DNA from 3 places in the Dongshaea marina genome. Region 3 is predicted to be linked to each of the others. Evidence: predicted binding sites of a transcription regulator. Region 3 holds the regulator's gene; each other region holds the start of a gene.
The links. The regulator sigma-54, encoded in region 3, starts transcription at its own class of promoters, with help from an activator protein. The targets are predictions, from matches to a motif close to TGGCACNGTTTTNGCTT.
Positions count from the first base shown of each region.

Region 1 (4,183 bases), 660 kb from region 3:
TCTCCTGAGTACCGCTATTGCCCTTATGTTGGCGATTCCTGTTTCGGGAAGGCTCACTGTGTTTGGTGCCCTGATGCCATTGCTGTTGCTCGGCAAGGGACTTGGGGGCTTCGAGGGGGGATTGCTCCTGGCGCTGCAGAAGTTTATCCAGGGTATCTGCAAAATTGCGGGTTTGCTCTGAAGTCAGTGGCGTTTCACCCAGAGATGGACCTGCCCCCGGACGGGCCGCTGACAGGCTGACCGAATCCTCTTTGAGCCCCCCATCTGGGGTTGCTCTGATTGAGCCGCCTGCTGCTCGCGATAATCAACCGCCGCGACTATCTCAATGCCTCCGCGAGCTTTCTTGTTGGACATGATCACGGCATCCGGCCCCAGCACCTCTTTGACCTCTGCCAGTGCCGTTCGCATATCCTTGGCAAAAAATCGCTTTATTTTCAAAGATAAGCCTCCAGACCGTTACTGTTGTCCAACCGAACTTACGATACGGATCTGCCGATCATCAGGCACCTCCTGGTATGCTAGCACACGCAGGCTGGGTATCGTATTTTTCACAAACTTCGCCAAAGTGGTACGCAACACCCCGGAAGTGAGGAGTATCGCCGGAGATCCCTGCAGCTCCTGCTCCTGAACCGCCTCGGTCAAAGAGTGCTGCATCCGCTCTGCCAATCCGGGCTCAATTCCGGCCCCTCCAGCCCCGCCGGCCTGTAGCGAGCTATGCAAGATCTGTTCAAGCTCAGGAGACAGGGTGATCACCGGCAGCTCAGGTTCAATCCCGGCAATCTCCTGAACAATCAGCCGACGTAAGCTGATCCTGCAAGCCGCCACCAGGATCTCTGGGTCCTGGGTCTTGCTCGCATACTCACTCAGGGTCTGCAGTATGGTTCGCATGTCACGAATCGGCACTCCTTCATCGAGTAGGGACTGCAGAACTTTAGCCAATACCCCAAGCTGTAACACCTCAGGAATAAAGCCTTCCACCAACTTAGGATGAGTTTTAGCTGTCATATCCAGTAGGTTTTGCACCTCTTCATAACCGAGCAAACTGGACGCATGATTGACCAGCAGCTGGCTCAGGTGAGTTGCGATCACAGTTGAGGCATCCACCACCGTATAGCCCATCGCCTGAGCATGCTCTCGCTGCTCTTCGGCAACCCAAATGGCATCCAGACCAAATGCCGGCTCCTTAGTCTCTATACCCTGAACCTGACCAAACACCTGACCCGGATTGATCGCAAGCTCCTTGTCAGAATAAACCTCAGCATCCCCACTTGAAACCCCCATCAGGGAGATCTGATAACAATTGGGAGAGAGATCAAGATTGTCCCGGATATGCACCGGCGGGATCAAAAAACCCAGCTCCTGAGACAGCTTTTTACGAACCCCCTTGATCCGATCCAGAAGATCGCCCCCCTGGGTCCTGTCGACCATGGAGATCAGGCGATAGCCGACCTCAAGGCCGATCACATCGACCGGCATCACGTCATCCCAGCTGAGATCTTTATGCTCAATTTTCGCCTGCTCGGGAGCCTCACCACTCTGTGCAAGCTCTGTATGCTTTTCAAGGGCCGCCTTGCGATGGCGCACCAGAAGCCAGCTTCCCACTCCGGCAATCACCGCCAGGGTCAGAAACGAAAAGTGTGGCATTCCTGGAACCAGCCCCATGATCAGCAGCACGGCTGCGGCGATAATCAGCGAGCGTGGGTTGTCAAACATTTGACTGAGCATCGCCTTGCCCATGTCCTGATCGGTATTCTGGCGGGTGACTATGATAGCTGCAGCGATGGAGAGCAGCAGTGAGGGGATCTGGGCGACCAGCCCATCCCCTATGGTCAGCAGGGTATAGATCTGGGTGGCCTGGGCAAAGGTCAGTCCATATTGAGCAACACCGATCACAAAGCCACCGATGATATTGATAAACAGGATCAGGATACCGGCTATCGCATCGCCTTTTACAAACTTTGAGGCACCATCCATCGAACCATAAAAATCAGCCTCTTCAGTCACTTGCTTACGCCGCGCCTTGGCTTCATCCTGATTGATTAATCCAGCATTAAGATCCGCATCGATCGCCATCTGTTTACCCGGCATCGCATCCAGGGTAAATCGGGCACTCACTTCGGAGATCCGACCTGCACCCTTGGTGACCACTACAAAGTTGATGATCATCAGGATCAAAAACACCACCAGACCAACCGCATAGTTGCCGCCGATCACCACGGAGCCAAAGGCCTGGATCACCTGGCCTGCGGCGCCGGGACCGGTATGGCCATCCAGCAGTACGATTCGGGTTGAAGCGACATTGAGCGCAAGACGTAGCAGGGTTGCAACCAGCAAGATGGTAGGAAAAGCAGCAAAATCAAGAGGTTTTCTGGCATACACTGCCACCAGCAGCACCACCAGGGCCAGAGAGATATTGAATGAAAACAGAATGTCCAGCAGGAAGGGGTGCATCGGCAAGGTGACCATCGCCAGAGATGCCAGCACCAACAGTGGGGTACCAAGCCCCCGATCCAGTGAGAAACGAGTCTGTTTAATCTTCTGTAACACCTGAGGTAATGCCATCACAGGGTCCAAAAACTGACGATTTATAGCTAGTAAGCAAAGAGCAGGCCGGGTATAAAAAATACTTTTTAAACAGAGGGTTAAAGTCAAATTTTCTGATTTGGATCATCTGAAATGGATAGTCGGCCCGATTTTAGAGAGATCCCGCCTGCAAGGTGATGCACCGATGAAAAGCCTCTGGGCTAGCCTTCTTTGTAGTACTCCTTAGGAATTGGTAGCTCTTCGGGAAGAGGCTTAGGCCTTGCGCCTCGCCCCTTACGGAAGCGGTTCAGCTGATACACATAGGCCAGGATCTGGGCCACCGCCATAAACAAGCCTTCAGGAATGGTCTGATTGAGCTCAGTGGAGTGATAGATAGCCCGGGTCAGGGCTGGCGAGCGCATCACCGGAACCTCATATTCGCGGGCGATCTCACGAATTTTAAGGGCAACCTGATCCACCCCCTTGGCGATCACCATAGGTGCCGCTCCCTGGGTCTGCATGTCATACTTCAAAGCAACCGAATAATGGCTTGGGTTGGTGATCACTACATCGGCCTTGGGAACCTCGGCCATCATCCGTCGGTTAGCCATCTCCATCTGGCGGCGGCGGATCTGGGTCTTCACCTCGGGTTTTCCCTCGGTATCCTTGTACTCATCTTTGATCTCCTGCTTGGTCATCCGTAGTTGCCGGGTGTAATTCCACATCTGAAACGGCACATCGATCAGCACGATCGGGATCAGCGAGCAACAGAGCATCAGCAACATCCACAGTAGGATATCAAACGCCTTTTCTACCGCCTGATGAAGCGGCAGTGAGCTTATCGACAGGATCTCGGTGAAACGAAAGTAAAGCAGGATCGCCAGAAAAAATCCTATGGTCAGCACCTTGGCCACAGCTTTGACCAGCTCCATCAGCCCCTGGATACCAAACATCCGCTTGAGCCCCTTGAGCGGGTTGAGCTTGCTCGCCTTGGGCATCGCCGCCTTGGCACTGACCTTAATTCCACCCAGCAGAATGTTCCCCACCAGGGCGGCAATCATCACAAAGAAAAACAGCAATAGCATCGGCAAGCCGATCACCGGAAGCACCTTGGCCAGGGTCAGCTTAGTCGTCTCCTCATCAAACACCTCGGCCCGGGTCATCACATAGTTGTTCTTGAAGATGCTGAACATGGCGTTGGCAATCTCATCCCCCACCAAAAACAGTGAGGCCACGGCAACAAACAGGATCGTTGCCGTCCCCAGCTCTTTGGATCTGGGGATCTGCCCCTTTTCCCGCGCCTGGTCAATTTTCCGTTGCGTCGGTTGTTCCGTTCGTTCCTGACCGTCTGACTCAGCCATGACAGCTCCTTAACAGCTCACCCGGATCAGTGTGCACATCAGACTATTGGTGTTGTGCCACTGCCGTTCGAAGTGAGCCTGAAAGCCGCCCACGGTGAACCAGAGAATAAACAGACCAAAGATCATATTGATCGCAAAACCGATACTAAAAATGTTGAGCTGAGGTGCCGCCCGGGTCATCACCCCAAACGAGAAGTTGATGAACAACATGGCGACACTGGCCGACAGGGCCATCACCAGCCCCGCCTTAAACATAGAGGCAAAGAATGCAGCCAGCGACTGATAATTACCGATACTGA
Region 1 is NZ_CP028897.1:1,039,263-1,043,445, reverse strand. Features, by position in the region: partial or broken gene flhF (flagellar biosynthesis protein FlhF) at 1-438, opposite strand, end outside; gene flhA (flagellar biosynthesis protein FlhA) at 457-2,562, opposite strand; gene flhB (flagellar biosynthesis protein FlhB) at 2,745-3,884, opposite strand; gene fliR (flagellar biosynthetic protein FliR) at 3,894-4,183, opposite strand, start outside.
Region 1: the regulator sigma-54 is predicted to act here: its motif matches at 2,597-2,613, upstream of flhA (flagellar biosynthesis protein FlhA).

Region 2 (4,183 bases), 600 kb from region 3:
ACCCCGGTGAGGCGAATATACTCATTGCCGTTATTGAGCATCATCCACTTCTCACCGCGGATCACCAGGTTGCCATTCGACAGCACCTTGGTCACAGTAACTGAGATATTTCCGCGTAGGTTATTGCTCTGATCAGCCTTACCAGCCCCGGTAAATTCACTCTCTCGATTAAATCCTGCCGATATCTGATTAAAACCCAGGGCATTGATGGTCTCCCCACCAATTTTTAGGGGGGTCGTGGTGGTAAAACTATTATCCTTGCTATGTGTCGAGTTGGCTTTTTTAGAGGCTGTTGTGGTCTCATTCAAGGTGACAGTGATAATGTCTCCCACCTTGAGTCCCCTGACATCAGAGTAGAGATTATTCGCATAACCACGCTGATAAATTGAGCCTGTTGGAACCATATTGACCTCGGGCTCATCGGGGTAGACTGGCGCATAGTCAGGATCATCCGGTGTAGCAACCGGATAGGGCGAGGCACATCCGCCCAACAGAACTAACAGCAACATGCCCAACAACAGTCTCATCATGGTGTCACCTTACAACTGCTGGTTGACGAACGACATCATCTGGTCAACCGCAGAGATCACCTTAGAGTTGATCTCATAAATGCGCTGTGACTGAATCAGATTCACCAGCTCTTCGGTCACATTGACATTGGATGTTTCCAGCATTCCCTGCTTGATATCACCAAATCCATCGGCTGCTGCGGTCCCTGCGATGGGGGCTCCACTTGACTGAGTCTCTATAAATAGATTCTCCCCCATTGGCTCAAGTCCCACGGGGTTAATAAAATCGGTCAGAGTGATCTGTCCCAGCTCCTGAGGCGCCGCTTGTCCCGCCAGCTGCACCGAAACCGTTCCATCAGTACCAATGGTGATGCTCTGTGCGTTATTCGGGATCTGAATTTGTGGCTGTAGCACATAGCCCACGCCCGGGGTTACGATCGTTCCCTCATCATTCATGGTGAACTGACCGTTGCGGGTATAAGCAGAGGTGCCATCCGGGAGCTGGATTTCATAGAAGCCCCGACCACTGATCATTATATCCAGTGAGTTATCTGTGGTTTGAACATTACCCTGGCTAAAGGTTTTTTGGGTGGCGACCACCTTGGAGCCCACCCCCAGCATCAAACCCGAAGGTAGCTCGGTATCCGCCGAGGAGCGTCCCCCGGTTGATTGATGTTTTGATAAAGAAGATCCTCAAAGATGGCCCGGGATTTTTTATACCCCACGGTACTGGCATTCGCCAGGTTATTGGAGACCACCGAAATGTTGGTCTGTTGGGCATCGAGGCCCGTTTTGCTGATCCATAATGCAGGATTCATACTAGCCTCCTAAAATCATCTCATTCTGAGCAGTCGCTCCTGAGCCTGATCATTTTCCTCTGCGGTCTTCATCATCTTGACCTGGGTTTCAAACTGACGCTGTAACTGAATAAGGTGGGTCATCTCCGCCACAACATTCACATTGCTCGATTCAAGCTTGCCATTGGCAAGGCGTACATCGGCAGAGACCGCCTCCGCCTCTCCATCTTTGCGCCGAAACAGCCCGTCATTTCCTTTATAGAGATCCTGGATTTGCGGGTTCACCAGCTTTAACTGTTGAAAGTCTTCAGGGATATCCGGGGTCGCCCCCGCCAATAAGCCGTGGATGGTGCCATCTTTGTTGATCACGATTTTGTCCATCTGCGGCAAGATAATCGGATTCCCCCCTACATCGACCAGGGTTAATCCTGTGCTGGTTTGTAGCTCTCCGGTCACAGAAATGCTGAGATTACCCATCCGGGTAAAGGCCTCTTCACCCTTGCTGTCCTTTACTACCAGCCAGCCCTCTCCCTTAACCGCAACATCCAGCTCCCTACCTGTGGTGATGTAAGAACCCTGGTCATAGTTGGTAGCCGCTCGCTCCGTCATGGAGAACACCCGAGTCGGCAGCCCTTCACCAAAGGCTTGCATGGCACGAGCCTGTTGAAAGTCGCTCTTAAAACCTATGGTGCTGGCATTGGCCAGGTTATTGGCCCGCTTGGCCATGCTCACCATATTCTCTTTGGCTCCCGTCATGGAGACATACAACAAGCGATCCATACGACACTCCAGTCAATTCGGTGACTACCTGGAGAAATGCAAGGGGGGTGCCAGAAATGAGCAAGGCGGCTATCGCCGCCTTGCTCAAGAGGATATTCAGGTTAACGGATCTGCAGGATTGTTTGCTGGAGGCTACTGTTAACTTCAAGGGCCCGTGAGTTGGCCTGGAAGTTCCGCTGCGCGGTGATGAGATCCACCAGCTCAGCCGTGAGGTTTACATTCGACTGCTCAAGGGCCGCCGAGTTGATGGTACCAAAGGTTCCTGAGTTCGCCTCACCTGCGATGGCAACCCCGGAGTCCTGACTCTCTTTCCAGCTGGTTTCACCGTTTTGTCTCAGCCCCTGCTCGTTAGAAAAACGCACCAGGGCCACTCTTGACAGAGGAGTAGATGTACCATTGGAGTAGGTCGCCTTCACCAAACCATCGGATCCGATATCGACACCGGTTAAGCGCCCTACCGTCAGTCCATTCTGCTCAAGGTTGGTCACCTCAAATTCGGAGGCAAATTGGGTGGTCTCTGTGGTACTAAAACGCAGGGTCAGTTGCTGGCTACCATCGGCTCCCGCCCCAAGTACCCCGGCTCCTGCTGTGCCACCTAAGCTGGTGACCCCAGAGACTGAAGAGTGATAGTGGCAGGGCTGGTGCCACCACTCGTTAGCATGGAGCCACTTGCATCAAAGGTCAATACTGCACCTCTATGAGTGCCTACAGTCATACTTACGAAGTCTCCCGCATCGGTATTCGCACCGGTGTCATCCAAATCATCCGCGATACCATCCGGAGTCTGAGTTCGCCCGCTAGATGGAAGCGTCATCCCCGTCTCAAAGTCAACCTGGTACTGGCCTGCATTTGGAGTATTATCGCCTGTATCCGTAACCACATTCACTGCCGTATTATCAACAAAGGCGAAAACTCCCCAGTGGTTTGCTCCTGTATAGGAGCCCCTGCGGGTTTCACGAAATACATGGTGACAGTATGGGCCTCACCCAATGAATCATAAACCGTCATCGAGGTTGCCGCGTTATAGGTGGTGGTATTGGCCGGATCAAAATTAGCAACAGTGAGTGCTGTTTCGGCTGCTGGCAAATTCAGTGAAATGTCGAGAATTGATGTCTGGACCGGCACTCCGGCAGTCTCTGGTACCTGCACCGTACCCGAAGTCCCGAGACTTACCGAAGATGAACTTCCATCGGTATTCACCGGAAAACCTCTTAAGAAGTTACTGTTTGAGTCCACTACATAGTTGTCTTTATCCAGCTTAAAGGCTCCCGCCCGGGTAAAGGTATAATCCAGAGAGGTTGGCTCAGAGGAGGTCACAAAGAAACCGGAGCCGGTGATCGCCAGATCAAACGGGTTGTTGGTGAACTGCAACGAGCCCTGATGAAACTGCTGGGCAACGGTTGAGGTGCTCACACCATCCCCCACCTTGGTTTTACCCGCGGTGAAGATAGAGGAGGCATACACATCGGCAAATTCAGCACGGGACTCTTTAAAGCCTGTGGTATTCACGTTCGCGATGTTGTTTGCCGTGGTATCCAGATCTTTTTGAGCGGCATTGATCCCACTGAGGGCGATATTAAAAGACATGATGCTACCCCTTTGTACACCTTATGAAGCGACTTCAATCACTTCGTTAAGCTTAATTCCACCCAATCCCTGCAAGTTAAGTACCACATCGCTCATTCCCTGACCGAGGCTCACGCTATCCACATGGGCAAAGGTCGCAACCGGCAACTCCTCGCGATTACCTTCAATAAGACCAGTGGCCTTGATTTTGTACATGCCAGCAGGCAAAGGGTTGCCGCTTTGATCCTGGCCATCCCAGCTAAAGCTGACATTTCCTGCCGCCTGATCGCCTAAATTATAAGAGCGCAATAGCTCACCATTGGCCCCTTCAATTTGCAGCAATACATTACCGGCTGACAGTGGAAGATTGATCTTGCCCGAAATATCCTGCCCCTCCTGCATATGTGAGGTATTAGATGGGATCAGGACACTCTTACCCACCAGCCCTGAAACCTGCAAAGCCTGGCCCGAGGTCATCACTGAGTTGAGACTCTCCATCTCTTCGGTCATCTTAGTGATCCCCTCCAGGGT
Region 2 is NZ_CP028897.1:979,961-984,143, reverse strand. Features, by position in the region: gene flgH (flagellar basal body L-ring protein FlgH) at 1-527, opposite strand, end outside; partial or broken gene flgG (flagellar basal-body rod protein FlgG) at 540-1,327, opposite strand; gene DB847_RS04885 (flagellar basal body rod protein FlgF) at 1,343-2,086, opposite strand; gene DB847_RS26550 (flagellar basal body rod C-terminal domain-containing protein) at 2,188-2,283, opposite strand; partial or broken gene DB847_RS24775 (flagellar hook-basal body complex protein) at 2,305-2,631, opposite strand; gene DB847_RS24770 (hypothetical protein) at 2,682-2,966, opposite strand; gene DB847_RS24765 (flagellar hook-basal body complex protein) at 2,969-3,673, opposite strand; gene DB847_RS04875 (flagellar hook assembly protein FlgD) at 3,695-4,183, opposite strand, start outside.
Region 2: the regulator sigma-54 is predicted to act here: its motif matches at 2,123-2,139, upstream of DB847_RS04885 (flagellar basal body rod protein FlgF).

Region 3 (4,183 bases):
GGCCAGAGGGGCCAGCAGTCGGCTCTCTTCGATGATCGCCTCATCCAGTGACATATCACCCCTTGAGAGGGGATGTAAGCGGCGGGTCTCACTAAAGCGCTGGACCAGCTTGTCATCGGTGGCATCCAGATAGAGTCCGGTCACATCAATACCAGGTTCACTGCGGATGGTCTGCAGATCGGTGAGCAGCTGCTCGGGCTCTGCTGGCATGTTGCGGACATCGACACTGACGGCAACCTGTTGGTATTTCCCCCGCAGGGTATTGAGGAGCTCGGGCAGCAGGACTACGGGAAGGTTATCGACGCAGTAGTACCCAAGATCTTCTAAAACTCTCAGGGCAACGGTTTTTCCTGATCCGGAGCGACCGCTGACGGTGACTAGTTTCATAATGGCCTCACGCTGAAGTGATGAGCTCATAAAGCTCCTCGCTATCTTTGGCGTTTCTGAGTTTCTGGCTAAAGGATCTTTGATTAAGAGTCTTGGCGATGAGTGACAGGGTTTTCAGGTGTAGTTGACATTGATCTTCAGGAACCAGCAGGGCAAATAGCAGGTCGACAGGCTGACCATCCAGAGCATCAAAATCCAGAGGCTCCTGCAAGGTGATCAGCACCGCGGTCGCTTGCTCCAGATCGGCGAGTCGGCCATGAGGAATGGCGATCCCCTGACCAATCGCCGTGCTACCAATATTCTCCCGGTTTAGCAGGGCTTCGAGTATCGGTAGAGCGGGACGATCCAGATTCTCGGCCGCCAGCTCACTGATGATTTCAAAAGCGTGCTTTTTACTGCGGCACGGGACAGCACTTTGCGTGCAGTCCCGTGTGAGTAGCTCAATAAGATTCATGATGTTATTTGTGAGACATCTTCTCTTTGTGTTTGATGATCTGCCGATCCAGCTTATCGATCAGGCCATCAATAGCGGCATACATGTCCTGGTGACAGGCATTGGCAAAGATCTCGCCGCCATTAACATGAAGATTGGCTTCAGCGATCTGATCGAGTTTTTCTACGTTGAGAACCACATGTACCTGATTGATGTGGTCGAAGCGGCGCTCCAGCTTGGTGAATTTGTTTTCAACATAGTCCCTGAGTGCAGGGGTAACTTCTACGTGGTGACCAGTCAGATTAATCTGCATAAACGTCTTCCTTTTGTTTCTGATGCTTACACCAGGCGTTTTCGTTGGTTAGAAGGTGGTATCGCCAGAGATTCCCGATATTTGGCAATCGTGCGTCTTGCCACCTTGATCTCTTGTTCAGCCAGCAGCTTGGCAATTTTGCTATCACTCAGCGGCTTGGCTGGATTTTCTGCAGCGACCAGTTTTTTGATCAATGCACGAATTGCGGTTGATGAACATTCTCCGCCACTCTCGGTACTGACGTGACTGGAGAAAAAATACTTAAGCTCAAACACACCCCGTGGGGTATGCATAAATTTTTGGGTGGTCACTCTGGAGATGGTGGACTCATGCATCTCGACAGCCTCAGCCACATCATTGAGTACCATGGGTTTCATCGCCTCTTCCCCATGCTCAAAGAATTGCTGCTGATAGTTCACAATACAGCGGGCGACCTTGAGCAGGGTTTCGTTGCGGCTCTCCAGGCTTTTGATCAGCCATTTGGCATCCTGAAGGTGAGAGCGAATAAACTTGCTATCGGCCTGGGAACTGGCAGATCGCACCATGGCCGCATACTGCTCGTTGACCCTTAGTTTGGGTACAGCGTCGGGATTAAGCTCTACCACCCAGCGCTCACCGCGCTTGATCACAGAGACATCCGGAATCACATAGGCCGATGCACTGGAGACGATCCGGTTACCGGGGCGGGGCTCAAGATGCTGGATCAGATCCAGGACATCGCGCAGCTCCTCTTCCTTAAGGCGCATCTTGCGCTGTAGCTGGCGAAAATCTCTTTGGCCCAGCAGATCCATGTGCTGCTCGACCACCTGTTTGGCTTGCTCCAGCCAGGGGGTCGAAGAGTCATAGTTGTTGAGCTGGATCTGCAGGCACTCCTGAACCGAGCGAGCCGCGACTCCGACGGGATCGAAGTGCTGAATTCGCTTGAGGACCGTTATGATCTCCTCGATGGAGATCGGCTCTTCCTCATTGGGACTGCTGACCGCTTCCTGGATATCCTCCAGCTCCTGCTTGAGGTAGCCGGATTCATCGATGCCATCGATGATCGCCAGCGCAATGGCGGATTCCTCATCGGTGAAAGGGGTCATCCTGGCCTGCCAGAGCAGGTGCTCCTGCAGGCTCTGGGTGGTTTCCCCCTGGAACATGGAGTCTCGTTCATCATCGCGAATCGAGACGGCCGGGGTGTTTGCTCCGGCGCTGTAGGCTTCTTCCCAGGTGGTATCTACAGGCAAGTCGTCAGAGAGCTGCTCCTGATCCAATGCTTCTTTGATCTCCAGCTCGCTTTGGTGCTCAGTCTCGGTGTCTGCAGAAAGGGACTCTTCACGGGCTTGATCTGCATCCTGCTCCTGGCTCTCTTCGTTTTCCAGCAGGGGGTTGCTATCGAGCGCTTCCTGGATCTCTTGCTGCAGATCGAGTGTTGAGAGCTGTAACAGCCGGATCGCTTGTTGAAGTTGTGGAGTCATGGTCAGCTGCTGACCAATTCTTAACTGCAGTGATGGCTTCATTTAGGACTGTGCTTCCTTATTGTTATGGCTTTCTGATCCGCTTTCAGCCCGGGTCTGCGCCCTTGCTTTTACTATAGACTGAATTGATCTCCCAGGTAGACCTGCTTGACCTGTTGGTTTGCCAGCACTTCCTGAGGTGTACCCTCCGCTATCAGCTTACCATGGCTGACAATGTAAGCCTTTTCACAAACATCCAGTGTCTCTCTTACATTGTGGTCAGTAATGAGGATCCCAAGCCCCCGGTCCCGTAAATGCTCAATTATTTTTTTGATATCCAACACAGATATCGGATCTACCCCGGCAAAGGGCTCATCGAGCAAGATAAATTTTGGCTCTGCAGCCAGGGCTCTTGCGATCTCAACCCGGCGGCGCTCACCTCCGGAGAGGCTCATTCCTAGACTACCGCGAATATGGGTAATATTGAACTCTTCAAGTAGCTGTTCCATCTTTTGCTGTCTCGTTCCATGATCGAGATCCCGACGAGTCTCTAAAACAGCCATCAGATTTTGTTCAACACTCAGGCGGCGAAAGATTGAGGCTTCCTGAGGTAGGTAGCCGATCCCCTGGCGGGCACGGATATGCATTGGCTCGGTCGAGACATCCAGTTCGTCGATGCAGATGCTGCCGTTATCCCGCTGTACCAGGCCGACGATCATGTAAAACGAGGTGGTCTTCCCGGCTCCGTTAGGACCCAGCAGGCCGACAATTTGCCCGGTTGCAACCGAAAGGCTCACATCCTGAACAACCATCCGACCCTTGTAACTCTTTTGCAGACCTGATGCGGTTAACAGCGCCATAGTGACCTCATTTGTTGCTTTGCTTGGTATCGGATTTTTTGAACTGATTCGGAATAAACACCGTATGGACGCGATCTTGTTTGCCCTTGCTTTGGGCGTTGATCTGCTGTTTATCCATCTGATAGGTAATTACGTTGCCGGTGACTTCACTTTCCAGCTGTTTGACCTGAGCCTCTCCGGTCAGGGTCACCAGCTGTTTGGATACCTGATAGAGCAGGGTATCGGCCCGGCCGTCGACCGGTCTTCCATCATCCATCAGCTGATGAAAAGTAGCAGGCTTGCCATAGGCGGTAATGGTCTTGATCTGACCCTCTTTATCGCGCACCGCGATCACCTTATCTGCGTGAACTAAGATGGTGCCCTGACGGATCACCACATTGCCGCTGAAGGTCAGGGTGCCCGCAGTCATATCGCCAAACTGGGTTTTGGAGACCACATCCACAGGTTTTTGAAAATCGGACTGCTTGGCCAGTGCTGGTAGAGCCAGCAGCATCAGCAGCAGGCTAGCGGTTCGGAGTCGTATAGATTGCATGTGCGTCATCCAGAATCTTGAGTGTTTTCTTGTTTAGGTTACCGACGAAGCCAACCCCGCGGGTCGTGACATCCTGGCCATAGATGACGACCGGCTTATCCCCTGTCACTATGTTGGTTTTAAGATCCAGGGTTGCTTCATCTGTGTTGAGACGTTTGAGATAGTTGTTTGGTTGCAGGCTTTTGCCGACCACATCTCCCTGCATATGGGCACTGACAT
Region 3 is NZ_CP028897.1:379,360-383,542, forward strand. Features, by position in the region: gene rapZ (RNase adapter RapZ) at 1-387, opposite strand, end outside; gene ptsN (PTS IIA-like nitrogen regulatory protein PtsN) at 395-841, opposite strand; gene hpf (ribosome hibernation promoting factor) at 846-1,133, opposite strand; gene DB847_RS01975 (RNA polymerase factor sigma-54) at 1,160-2,635, opposite strand; gene lptB (LPS export ABC transporter ATP-binding protein) at 2,707-3,432, opposite strand; gene lptA (lipopolysaccharide transport periplasmic protein LptA) at 3,440-3,964, opposite strand; gene lptC (LPS export ABC transporter periplasmic protein LptC) at 3,936-4,183, opposite strand, start outside.